DNA from 2 places in the Streptomyces daghestanicus genome. Region 2 is predicted to be linked to the other one. Evidence: riboswitches for the same ligand, from Rfam matches in the RefSeq annotation. Region 2 holds a riboswitch; the other holds the start of a gene.

The links. Region 2 has a riboswitch for glycine ahead of gcvP (aminomethyl-transferring glycine dehydrogenase). Riboswitches for the same ligand answer to the same signal wherever they lie in the genome.
Region 1: it holds a riboswitch for glycine, as region 2 does, so the genes downstream of both, gcvT (glycine cleavage system aminomethyltransferase GcvT) here and gcvP (aminomethyl-transferring glycine dehydrogenase) in region 2, are expected to answer to the same signal.

What each region holds. Positions count from the first base shown of each region.
Region 1 is NZ_BNDX01000008.1:739,068-744,318, forward strand. Features, by position in the region: gene Sdagh_RS12720 (enhanced serine sensitivity protein SseB) at 56-850, opposite strand; gene Sdagh_RS12725 (AAA family ATPase) at 1,109-1,777, opposite strand; glycine riboswitch at 2,096-2,190, shown strand; glycine riboswitch at 2,191-2,318, shown strand; gene gcvT (glycine cleavage system aminomethyltransferase GcvT) at 2,361-3,479, shown strand; gene gcvH (glycine cleavage system protein GcvH) at 3,624-4,004, shown strand; gene glyA (serine hydroxymethyltransferase) at 4,017-5,251, shown strand, end outside.
Region 2 is NZ_BNDX01000002.1:645,425-650,675, reverse strand. Features, by position in the region: gene gcvP (aminomethyl-transferring glycine dehydrogenase) at 37-2,922, opposite strand; glycine riboswitch at 3,099-3,195, opposite strand; gene Sdagh_RS03100 (PRC-barrel domain-containing protein) at 3,321-3,695, shown strand; gene Sdagh_RS03095 (DNA polymerase IV) at 3,711-5,201, opposite strand; gene Sdagh_RS03090 (MerR family transcriptional regulator) at 5,242-5,251, opposite strand, start outside.

The sequences.
Region 1 (5,251 bases), on a different contig from region 2:
CGTGGCTCGGCGCGCCGTTCCCCGCGCCCCTTCCGGGCGCTTCCCCCGGCGGCGACTAGGGGTTCCCCTGGTAGAACGGGCGGACCCGTTCGCGCAGCCAGTGGCAGACGGGGTCGTCGGCCGCTTCCAGGAGGACCAGGTTGACCGGCCACTTGACCGGGACGCGGCCGAGGGCGCGGCCGAGGGCGTCCAGCGGGACGGCGCGGGCGTCGCCCTCGAAGCGGGTCAGTTCGACGCCGACGAACATGACCGGGTCGGCGGTCTCGATGGCGGCGAGGCAGCGGCGGGCGGTGCCGACCACGCCGGTCGCGGCGAACTCCGCGGACGCGGCGGCCAGGAAGTCCACCGGGTCGTCCTGCCAGTCGGGTTCGAAGAGGCGGACCCGGCCGCCGCCGGCGGGGCCGTCCAGCGGGCCGCGCCCGGCCCGGCACAGCTCGGCCACGGCGGGCGGCGGCAGCGGGATGCCGACGACACCGTCCGGGTTGACGGCGATGCCGACCTGCGGGGGCAGACCGCGGGCGAACTCCACGGCGGGCGCGATGGTGTACGCCATGTGCGCGCCGGCGGCCTGGCGGAACTGCTCCTCGGAGCTGAACACCGGGACGTACGCCTGGCCGTCGATCTCCAGGGTGGGCAGGTCCAGGGGGCCGCTGTGCGGACCGCCGCCGTTGGGCAGCGGAATCCAGAGGAAGCTGCGGCCGAGGACCTCGACTATCCGGCCGCCGGCGCCCGGCACGCCGAGGGCGGCGGAGAGCACCTCCTCCAGTTCGTTGCCGGGCCATCCGCCGTGCGGGTGGGGGTGCGCCTGCGCCGGGAAGTCCGCGGGGAAACCCGCCGCCGGGAAGTCCATCTGCCTACCGCCTGTGTGGGACCGCTGCTGTCGGCTGAAAAGGCTAACCCGGACGGCCCCGGGGGCGACCGGTCCGACGGTCAGCAGGTGAAGCCCATCCGGTGAAGCCCATCCGGCGGTCAGCCGGTGAAGCCCATCCGGCGGTCAGCCGGTGAAGCCCATCCGGCGGTCAGCCGGTGAAGCCCATCCGGCGGTCAGCCGGTGAAGCCCATCCGGTGAAGCCGAGCCGGCGGTCAGCCGGTGAAGCCCATCCGGCGGTCAGCCGGTGAAACCGATCCGGCGCAGGGTGTCGGCCGCCGCCCGGTCCAGCAGCACCGCGGCCGCGCAGCCGGGCGGCAGGTCGCCCCGCTCCGCCGCGCGCAGCAGCCGGGTGGTGGCGGCGCGGTGGCGCAGGAACGCGTACTTCGAGACGCCCCGGCCGCGCTCGCGCTGGCCTTCCAGGGCCTGCTCGGCCTCCACGTCGAGCAGCAGCAGGTGCAGGGTGCCGCCGCGCCGCCGGGCCTCGTGGGCCAGCCAGCGCCGGACCCAGGTCTGGGTGCCGCAGTCGTGCACGACGACGCCGGCGCCGGAGCGCAGGGCGCGGCGCAGACCGGCGTAGTGGGCGAGGCGGACGAGCGGGCGGTAGACGGCGTACGGCAGCAGGCGCGGCACGCGCCGGTCCCAGCGGTCGCGGGTGTCCTGGGAGTCGATGCGGGTGCCGCGCACGGTGCGGCGCATCAGGGTCGACTTGCCGCTGCCGGGCAGGCCGGTGACGGCGACGAGGTCCTGCGGGCCGAAGAGCAGGGCGTGCGGGCTGTGACCCGCGCGGCCGCGCAGGTCGCGGACGACGGGTGCGGGCCGCTCGGCGCACGCCTCCCGGGCCGGGGCGGGGTGCGGCGCGGGCAGCGCGAGTCCCGCGGTCGTGGCGTATGCCGTGGTCCTGTTCACCGTGATCGTCCTCCCCTGGGGCGGTTCACGAGTTCCCCTCCCCGTCGAGTGTAAAGAGAAGGTAATGCGGTGGTCTCGCGTTTTGGTGCACTTCCTGCCACAAGCCGGTCACAGATGCCGGCCGCGCGGTGGCGCGGGCGGATCCCGGAGGGGGTGGGGCGGACCTCGGGGGCGCGGGGGTGCAGGGAGCGGGCATCGGGGGCGCGCGAGCCCGGCGCAGAGGGTGGAACGGGCGGGCGCAGGGCTGCGCGGGGCGGGCGTCGGGGGTGTCGCCGGGGCCGGTGCTACTGTGGCCGCGCCAACTGCATACCGGCCGTTTGAATCCGCGCGGGAGAGTCCCCGGCCGTCGCCGGGGCGCCGAAGGAGCAAGTTCCTCCCTTGAATCTCTCAGGCACCGTCACCGCGCGGGCGAGGCACATCTGAAAAGCGGGCTGCCGTCGGGCGGTCCCACCCAAGGTGCAAGTCCTGACCACGACCGGTACGTCCGGTGGCGCGTGTGGTCACGGCGAACCTCTCAGGTACCGATGACAGATGGGGAGGGCCTTCCTCGCCCTGCCGTCCTGTCCTGGGAGACGACCGACCGATGAGCAGTACCGCACCCCGCCGTACGGCGCTGGACGCCGTCCACCGCGCGCTCGGCGCCACGATGACCGACTTCGCCGGCTGGGACATGCCGCTGCGCTACGGCTCCGAGCGCGACGAGCACACCGCCGTGCGCACCCGCGCCGGCCTCTTCGACCTCTCGCACATGGGCGAGATCACCGTCACCGGCCCGCAGGCGGCCGCCCTGCTGGACTTCGCCCTGGTCGGCAGCATCGGCACCGTCAAGCCGGGCCGCGCCCGCTACACCATGATCTGCCGGGCGGACGGCGGCATCCTGGACGACCTGATCGTCTACCGGCTGGCCGACACCGAGTACCTGGTGGTCGCCAACGCCTCCAACGCCCAGGTGGTGCTGGACGCCCTCACCGAGCGGGCGGCCGGCTTCGACGCCGAGGTCCGCGACGACCGGGACGCCTACGCGCTGCTCGCCGTGCAGGGGCCGCGGTCCCCGGGCATCCTCAAGGGCCTCACCGACGCCGACCTGGACGCGCTGAAGTACTACGCGGGCCTGCCCGGCACGGTCGCCGGTGTCCCCGCCCTGATCGCGCGCACCGGTTACACCGGCGAGGACGGCTTCGAGCTGTTCGTCGCCCCGGCGGACGCGGAGCGGCTGTGGCAGGCGCTGACCGAGGCGGGCGCGGCGGCCGGTCTCGTCCCCTGCGGCCTGTCCTGCCGGGACACGCTCCGCCTGGAGGCCGGCATGCCGCTGTACGGCCATGAGCTGACGACCTCGCTGACGCCCTTCGACGCCGGGCTCGGCCGGGTGGTGAAGTTCGAGAAGGACGGCGACTTCGTGGGCCGGGCCGCGCTGGCCGAGGCCGCCGCGCGGGCCGAGCAGGCCCCGCCGCGCGTCCTGGCCGGCCTGGTCGCCGAGGGCCGCCGGGTGCCGCGCGCCGGGTACCCGGTGGTCGCGGACGGCCGGGTGATCGGTGAGGTCACCTCCGGCGCCCCCTCCCCCACGCTGGGCAGGCCGATCGCCATGGCGTACGTCGACGCGGCGCACGCGGCACCGGGCACGCCCGGGGTCGGCGTCGACATCCGGGGCAGCCACGAGCCCTACGAGGTCGTGGCGCTGCCGTTCTACAAGCGCCAGAAGTAGGCCAGAAGCCGCCCCCGGAAGCAGCCCCGGGAACATGAGGGGCGGCCCCCGGAGACGCCCGAAGCGGCCCCGGCGGCCTTCCGACCGCCACCACGTCCCCACCACGTCCACCACCGCACCCCCGCATACAGGAGAATCCAGGCCATGAGCAACAACCCCCAGCAGCTCCGCTACAGCAAGGAGCACGAGTGGCTGTCGGCCGCCGAGGACGGCGTCTCGACGGTCGGCATCACCGAGCACGCGGCCAACGCCCTCGGCGACGTCGTCTTCGTCCAGCTCCCCGAGGTCGGCGCGGCCGTGACCGCGGGCGAGACCTGCGGCGAGCTGGAGTCGACCAAGTCGGTCTCCGACCTGTACTCCCCCGTCTCCGGCGAGGTCACCGAGGTGAACGAGGACGTCGTGGACGACCCGTCGCTGGTGAACTCCGCGCCCTTCGAGGGCGGCTGGCTGTTCAAGGTGCGGGTCGCGGACGAACCGGGCGACCTGCTCTCCGCCGACGAGTACACGGCCTTCTCGGCCGGCTGAGGACCGCGGACGATGAACCTTCTCGACACCCCGCTGCACGCACTGGACCCCGACGTCGCCGCCGCCGTCGACGCCGAGCTGCGCCGCCAGCAGTCCACCCTGGAGATGATCGCCTCCGAGAACTTCGCGCCCGTCGCGGTGATGGAGGCCCAGGGCTCGGTCCTGACCAACAAGTACGCCGAGGGCTACCCCGGCCGCCGCTACTACGGCGGCTGCGAGCACGTCGACGTGGTCGAGCGGATCGCGATCGACCGGATCAAGGCGCTGTTCGGCGCCGAGCACGCCAATGTGCAGCCGCACTCCGGCGCCCAGGCCAACGCCGCGGCGATGTTCGCGCTGCTGAAGCCCGGCGACACGATCATGGGCCTGGACCTCGCCCACGGCGGGCACCTGACCCACGGCATGAAGATCAACTTCTCCGGCAAGCTGTACGACGTCGTCCCGTACCACGTGGGCGACGACGGCCTGGTCGACCTGGCCGAGGTGGAGCGCCTCGCCAAGGAGAAGAAGCCGAAGCTGATCGTGGCCGGCTGGTCGGCGTACCCCCGGCAGCTGGACTTCGCCGCGTTCCGCCGGATCGCGGACGAGGTCGGCGCGTACCTGATGGTCGACATGGCGCACTTCGCCGGTCTGGTCGCGGCGGGCCTGCACCCCAACCCGGTGCCGCACGCCCATGTCGTCACCACGACCACGCACAAGACGCTGGGCGGCCCCCGCGGCGGTGTGATCCTCTCCACGGCCGAGCTGGCCAAGAAGATCAACTCCGCGGTCTTCCCAGGTCAGCAGGGCGGTCCGCTGGAGCATGTGATCGCCGCCAAGGCGGTCGCCTTCAAGATCGCGGCCGGCGAGGAGTTCAGGGAGCGCCAGCGTCGTACGCTGGAGGGCGCCCGCGTCCTGGCCGAGCGCCTGGTGCGGGATGACGCGAAGGCGGCGGGTGTCTCGGTCCTGACCGGCGGCACCGACGTCCACCTGGTCCTGGTCGACCTGCGCGACTCGGAGCTGGACGGGCAGCAGGCCGAGGACCGGCTCCACGAGATCGGCATCACGGTCAACCGCAATGCCGTCCCGAACGACCCGCGTCCGCCGATGGTGACCTCCGGGCTGCGCATCGGCACCCCGGCCCTGGCGACCCGCGGCTTCACCGCCGAGGACTTCACCGAGGTCGCGGACGTGATCGCCGAGGCGCTGAAGCCGTCCTACGACGCCGACGCGCTGAAGGCCCGGGTCACCGCCCTGGCCGACAAGCA
Region 2 (5,251 bases):
GCCGGCGGCGAGGCCCCTCTTCGTCACTCCGGTCGCTCAGTCCTCGTACGCCTCCAGCGGCGGGCACGAGCAGACCAGGTTCCGGTCACCGAATGCCTGGTCGATACGGCGAACCGGCGGCCAGTACTTGTCGGTGGCCGACACCCCGGCCGGGAAGACGGCCTCCTCGCGGCCGTACGCGTGGTCCCACCCGCCGCCCAGCGCGGCGGCGGTGTGCGGCGCGTTCCGCAGCGGGTTGTCCTCCGCCGGCCACTCCCCCGTGCCGACCTTCTCGATCTCCGCGCGGATGGCGATCATCGCGTCGCAGAACCGGTCCAGCTCGGCCAGGTCCTCGGACTCGGTCGGCTCGATCATCAGCGTGCCGGCCACCGGGAACGACATCGTCGGCGCGTGGAAGCCGTAGTCGATCAGCCGCTTGGCGACGTCGTCGACGCTGACGCCGGTCGCCTTGGTCAGCGGGCGCAGATCGATGATGCACTCGTGCGCGACCAGCCCGCCCGGCCCGGTGTACAGCACCGGGTAGTGCGGCTCCAGGCGCTTGGCGACGTAGTTGGCCGACAGCACCGCCACCTGCGTGGCCCGCTTCAGCCCCTCGCCGCCCATCAGACGCACGTACGCCCACGAGATGGGCAGGATGCCCGCCGAACCCCAGGGGGCCGCGGAGACGGGGCCCACGCCCGTCTGCGGGCCCGCCGCGGGCTGGAGCGGGTGATTGGGCAGGTACGGCGCGAGGTGCTCGCGCACGCCCACGGGGCCGACCCCGGGGCCGCCGCCGCCGTGCGGGATGCAGAAGGTCTTGTGCAGGTTCAGGTGGGAGACGTCGCCGCCGAAGTGACCCGGCCGGGCGAGGCCCACCAGGGCGTTGAGGTTGGCGCCGTCCACGTACACCTGGCCGCCCGCGTCGTGCACGGCCGCGCAGATGTCGGCGACGTGCGCCTCGAAGACGCCGTGCGTGGACGGGTAGGTGATCATCAGCACCGCCAGCTCGTCGCGGTACTGCTCGATCTTGGCCCGCAGGTCCTCCACGTCGATCTCGCCGTCCTCGGCGGTCTTCACGACGACGACCTTCATCCCGGCCATCACCGCGCTGGCGGCGTTGGTGCCGTGCGCGGACGACGGGATGAGGCACACGGTCCGCTGCTCGTCCCCGTTGGCCCGGTGGTACCCGCGTACGGCGAGCAGCCCGGCCAGCTCGCCCTGCGACCCGGCGTTGGGCTGGAGCGAGACCTTGTCGTACCCGGTGACCTCGGCGAGCCGCTCCTCCAGCTCACGGATGAGCGTGAGGTAGCCCTGCGCCTGGCCGGCGGGGGCGAAGGGGTGCAGCTGCCCGAACTCGGGCCAGGTCACCGGCTCCATCTCGGTGGTCGCGTTGAGCTTCATGGTGCAGGAGCCCAGCGGGATCATGCCCCGGTCCAGCGCGTAGTCCCGGTCGGCGAGGCGGCGCAGGTAGCGCAGCATGGCGGTCTCGGAGCGGTGCCGGTGGAAGACGGGGTGGGTGAGGAACTCGTCGGTGCGCAGCAGTTCCCCGGGCAGCGCGTCCTCGCTCGACGCGTCCAGCGCCTCGATGTCGCCCTCGACCCCGAACGCGTTCCACACCGCGCCGAGCTGGGCGCGCGTGGTCGTCTCGTCGCAGGCCATGGAGACGTGGTCGGCGTCGACGAGCCGCAGGTTGACCCCGTTCTCCCGGGCGGCGCCGACCACCTCGGCGGCCCGGCCGGGCACTCGCGCGGTGAGCGTGTCGAAGTAGGCGCCGTGCACGATCTCGACGCCGCCCGCCGCGAGTCCGGCGGCCAGGACGGAGGCGTACCGGTGGGTGCGCCGGGCGATGCCGCGCAGCCCGTCCGGCCCGTGGTACACGGCGTACATCCCGGCCATCACGGCGAGGAGGACCTGCGCGGTGCAGATGTTGCTGGTGGCCTTCTCCCGGCGGATGTGCTGCTCGCGGGTCTGCAGGGCCAGCCGGTACGCCCGGTTGCCGTCGGCGTCCACGGAGACGCCCACGAGCCGCCCGGGCAGGCTGCGGGCCATCTTCTCCTGGACGGCCAGGTAACCGGCGTGCGGGCCGCCGAAGCCCATCGGCACCCCGAACCGCTGGGTCGTGCCCACCGCGATGTCGGCGCCCAGCTCACCGGGAGACTTCAGCAGCGTCAGCGCGAGCAGGTCGGCGGCGACGGTGACCAGCGCGCCCAGCTCGTGCGCCCGGTCGATGACCGGCTTGATGTCGCGTACGGCACCGGAGGCGCCCGGGTACTGGATCAGTACGCCGTTGATCTCCCGCTCCGCGATCCCGGCCGGGATGCCCTCGCTGAGGTCGGCGACGACGACCTCGACCCCGGTCGGCTCGGCGCGGGTCTCGATCACGGCGATGGTCTGCGGCAGCGCGTCCGCGTCGACCAGGAAGAGGCCCTTCTTGTTCTTGCCCAGGCGCCGGGAGAGTGCCATCGCCTCGGCCGCCGCCGTGCCCTCGTCGAGCAGTGAGGCCCCGGAGGTCGGCAGCCCGGTCAGCTCGGCCACCATCGTCTGGAAGTTGAGCAGCGCCTCAAGGCGGCCCTGCGAGATCTCCGGCTGGTACGGCGTGTACGCGGTGTACCAGGCCGGGTTCTCCATGACGTTGCGCAGGATCACCGGCGGGGTGAACGTGCCGTAGTAGCCGAGGCCGATCATGGTGTCGAGGACCTGGTTGCGGTCGGCCAGCGAGCGCAGCTCGGCCAGCACCTCGGCCTCCGTGCGCGCGTCCGGCAGGTCCAGCGCGTCGGCGCTCTTGATCACGTCCGGTACGGCGGCGGCCGTCAGCTCGTCCAGCGAGCCGTACCCGACCTGGGCGAGCATCTTGGCCCGCGCCTCCAGGTCGGGGCCGATGTGGCGCTGCTCGAAGGGTGTGCCCCGTTCGAGTTCGGTGAGCGGAGTGCGGTGGGCGGTCATTGCGGAGGCCTCCTGGTCTGACGCGACCTGCGAGGGGCACCACGGCGCGGGTGCCCGGACGGCCTCCCCCTCTGTCATCTCGACCTGAGAGCTTCACCGGGCCGCCCGAGGGTTCCCGGCTTTCACCGTCGGTGAGAACGGGAGCCGTCGACACCCGCTCTGCTTTCCAGAGTGACCTCGTCCGTGCGGTACGTGGGCCTGAGAGATTCCGGGGAGGATTTGCTCCTTCGGCGCCTCCGGTGTGCGACCGGAGGACTCTCCCGCACGGGGTCAGCAGCCGTCGCCAGCCTACCAGCGAGGCCCCCGCACGGTCTTTCGAGTGGCCGCGCATCCGAATGTGCTCTTTTGTAGTGCTTACGGATGATGAACCGGATGGTTGGCGACCAGCTGGAGGGCCCGTGCGTTCCGACATCGACCCGCGCACCCTGATCGGCCGCAAGGCGTTCGACCGCAACGGCGCGAGGATCGGCACCGTCGACGAGGTCTACCTCGACGACGCCACCGGCGTCCCCGAATGGGCGGCGATACGCACCGGTCTCTTCGGCCGGGACGCCTTCGTGCCGCTGGAGCCCAGCGAACTGGTCGACGGCACCCTGCGCGTCCCCTTCGACCGGGCGCTGGTCAAGGAGGCCCCCGACTTCGGCGTCGGCCGCCATCTCTCCCCGGAGCAGGAACTCCAGCTCTACCACCACTACGGTCTCGACGTCGCCGCCCCGCCCCCGCCGCCCGACCACGACTTCGGCCGGCTGGCGGGCCAGGAGGAGCCCACCTGAGCCGGGGGCGCGGCGTCATCCCGCGGCACCGGCCGGCCGCACCGGGCCGGCGTCCTCGGGTCTTCGCTCCACCAGTGGCAGCGGCTCCGCCGGTTCGAGCTCCGGATCGTCGGTCCGGAAGGTCCGCACCCGCCCCGGCCGCGCCGAGTACGGCGTCTCGAACCGCACGGTGACCCGGCCCAGGCCGCTGCCCTGCACCCATCCGTGCCCGTGCACGCTGTGCCGCACGTCGTGCCCCGAGGGCCAGCGGCGCTCGGGGGGCGGAAGGTCCGGCTCGGCGGAAGCCGTCCGGCCTGCCTCCGCGACGGCCGTGTCCGGCGGGGCCCCCGTCACCGCCTGCTCCTCCGCCGCTCCCCGCTCCCCGGGCCCGCCCCGTTCCCCGGCCGCCGCCCGTTCTTCGGCTACGGCCCGTTCCTCCGCCGCCGCCCGCGCCTCGGCCGCCTGCGCGAAGAGGTCCTCCTGCGTGAAGTCGGCCAGCCCGGTGACGCCCACGCCGAGCAGCCGCACCCCGCCGGTGGTGTCCACGGCGTCCAGCAGCCGCGCCGCCGCCTCCGCGACCACCGCGACATCGTCCGTGGGCCCGCGCAGCGTCTCCGAGCGGGTCAGGGTGGAGAAGTCGTACCGCCGTACCTTGAGCACGATGGTGCGCCCCGACAGCCCGGCCCCGCGCAGCCGCCCCACGCACCTCTCGGCCAGCCGCCGCACCTCCAGACCGACCCGGGTGCGGTCGTGGATGTCCACGTCGTAGGTGTCCTCCACCGACACCGACTTGGCCTCCCGCTCGGCGACCACGGGCCGCTCGTCGTGGGCCAGCGCCATGGCGTACAGCGCGTGTCCGTGCGCCTTGCCCAGCAGCCGGACCAGCTCGTCCTCGCCGGCCTCGGCGATCTCGCCGACGGTGGTGATCCCCGCCCGCCGCAGATGGTCGCCGGTGGCCGGCCCCACGCCCGGCAGGGTGCGCACCGGCATCGGCGCGAGCAGGGCGCGCTCGGTGCCCGGCTCGATCAGCACCAGTCCGTCGGGCTTGGCGTCCTCGGAGGCGATCTTGGCGAGCATCTTGGAGGCGGCGAGCCCCACCGATCCGGTGAGCCCGGTGACGGTCCGGATGTCGGCCCGCAGCCGGGTACCGGTCAGCCGCGCCGACTCCGCGTCCCAGGCCGTCCCGCCGGCCTCCAGGTCCACGAACGCCTCGTCCAGGCTCAGCGGCTCCACCAGCGGCGACAGCGCCCGCAGCAGCCCCATCACCTGCTCGCTCACCGACCGGTAGAGCTGGAAGCGCGGGACGAGGTAGGCGGCGTGCGGCGCGAGCCGCCGGGCCTGCGCCATGGGCATGGCCGAGTGGACGCCGAAGACCCGGGCCTCGTAGGAAGCGGTGGCCACCACGCCGCGCGGCCCCAGACCGCCCACCACCACGGCTTTTCCGCGCAGACTCGGCTTCGACGCCTGCTCCACCGAGGCGTAGAAGGCGTCCATGTCGAGATGCAGGATCGTCGGCGCGGTTCTCACCTCTCCGATGCTGCCCTACACCACTGACAACGCGCGGGTCTCAGACCGCC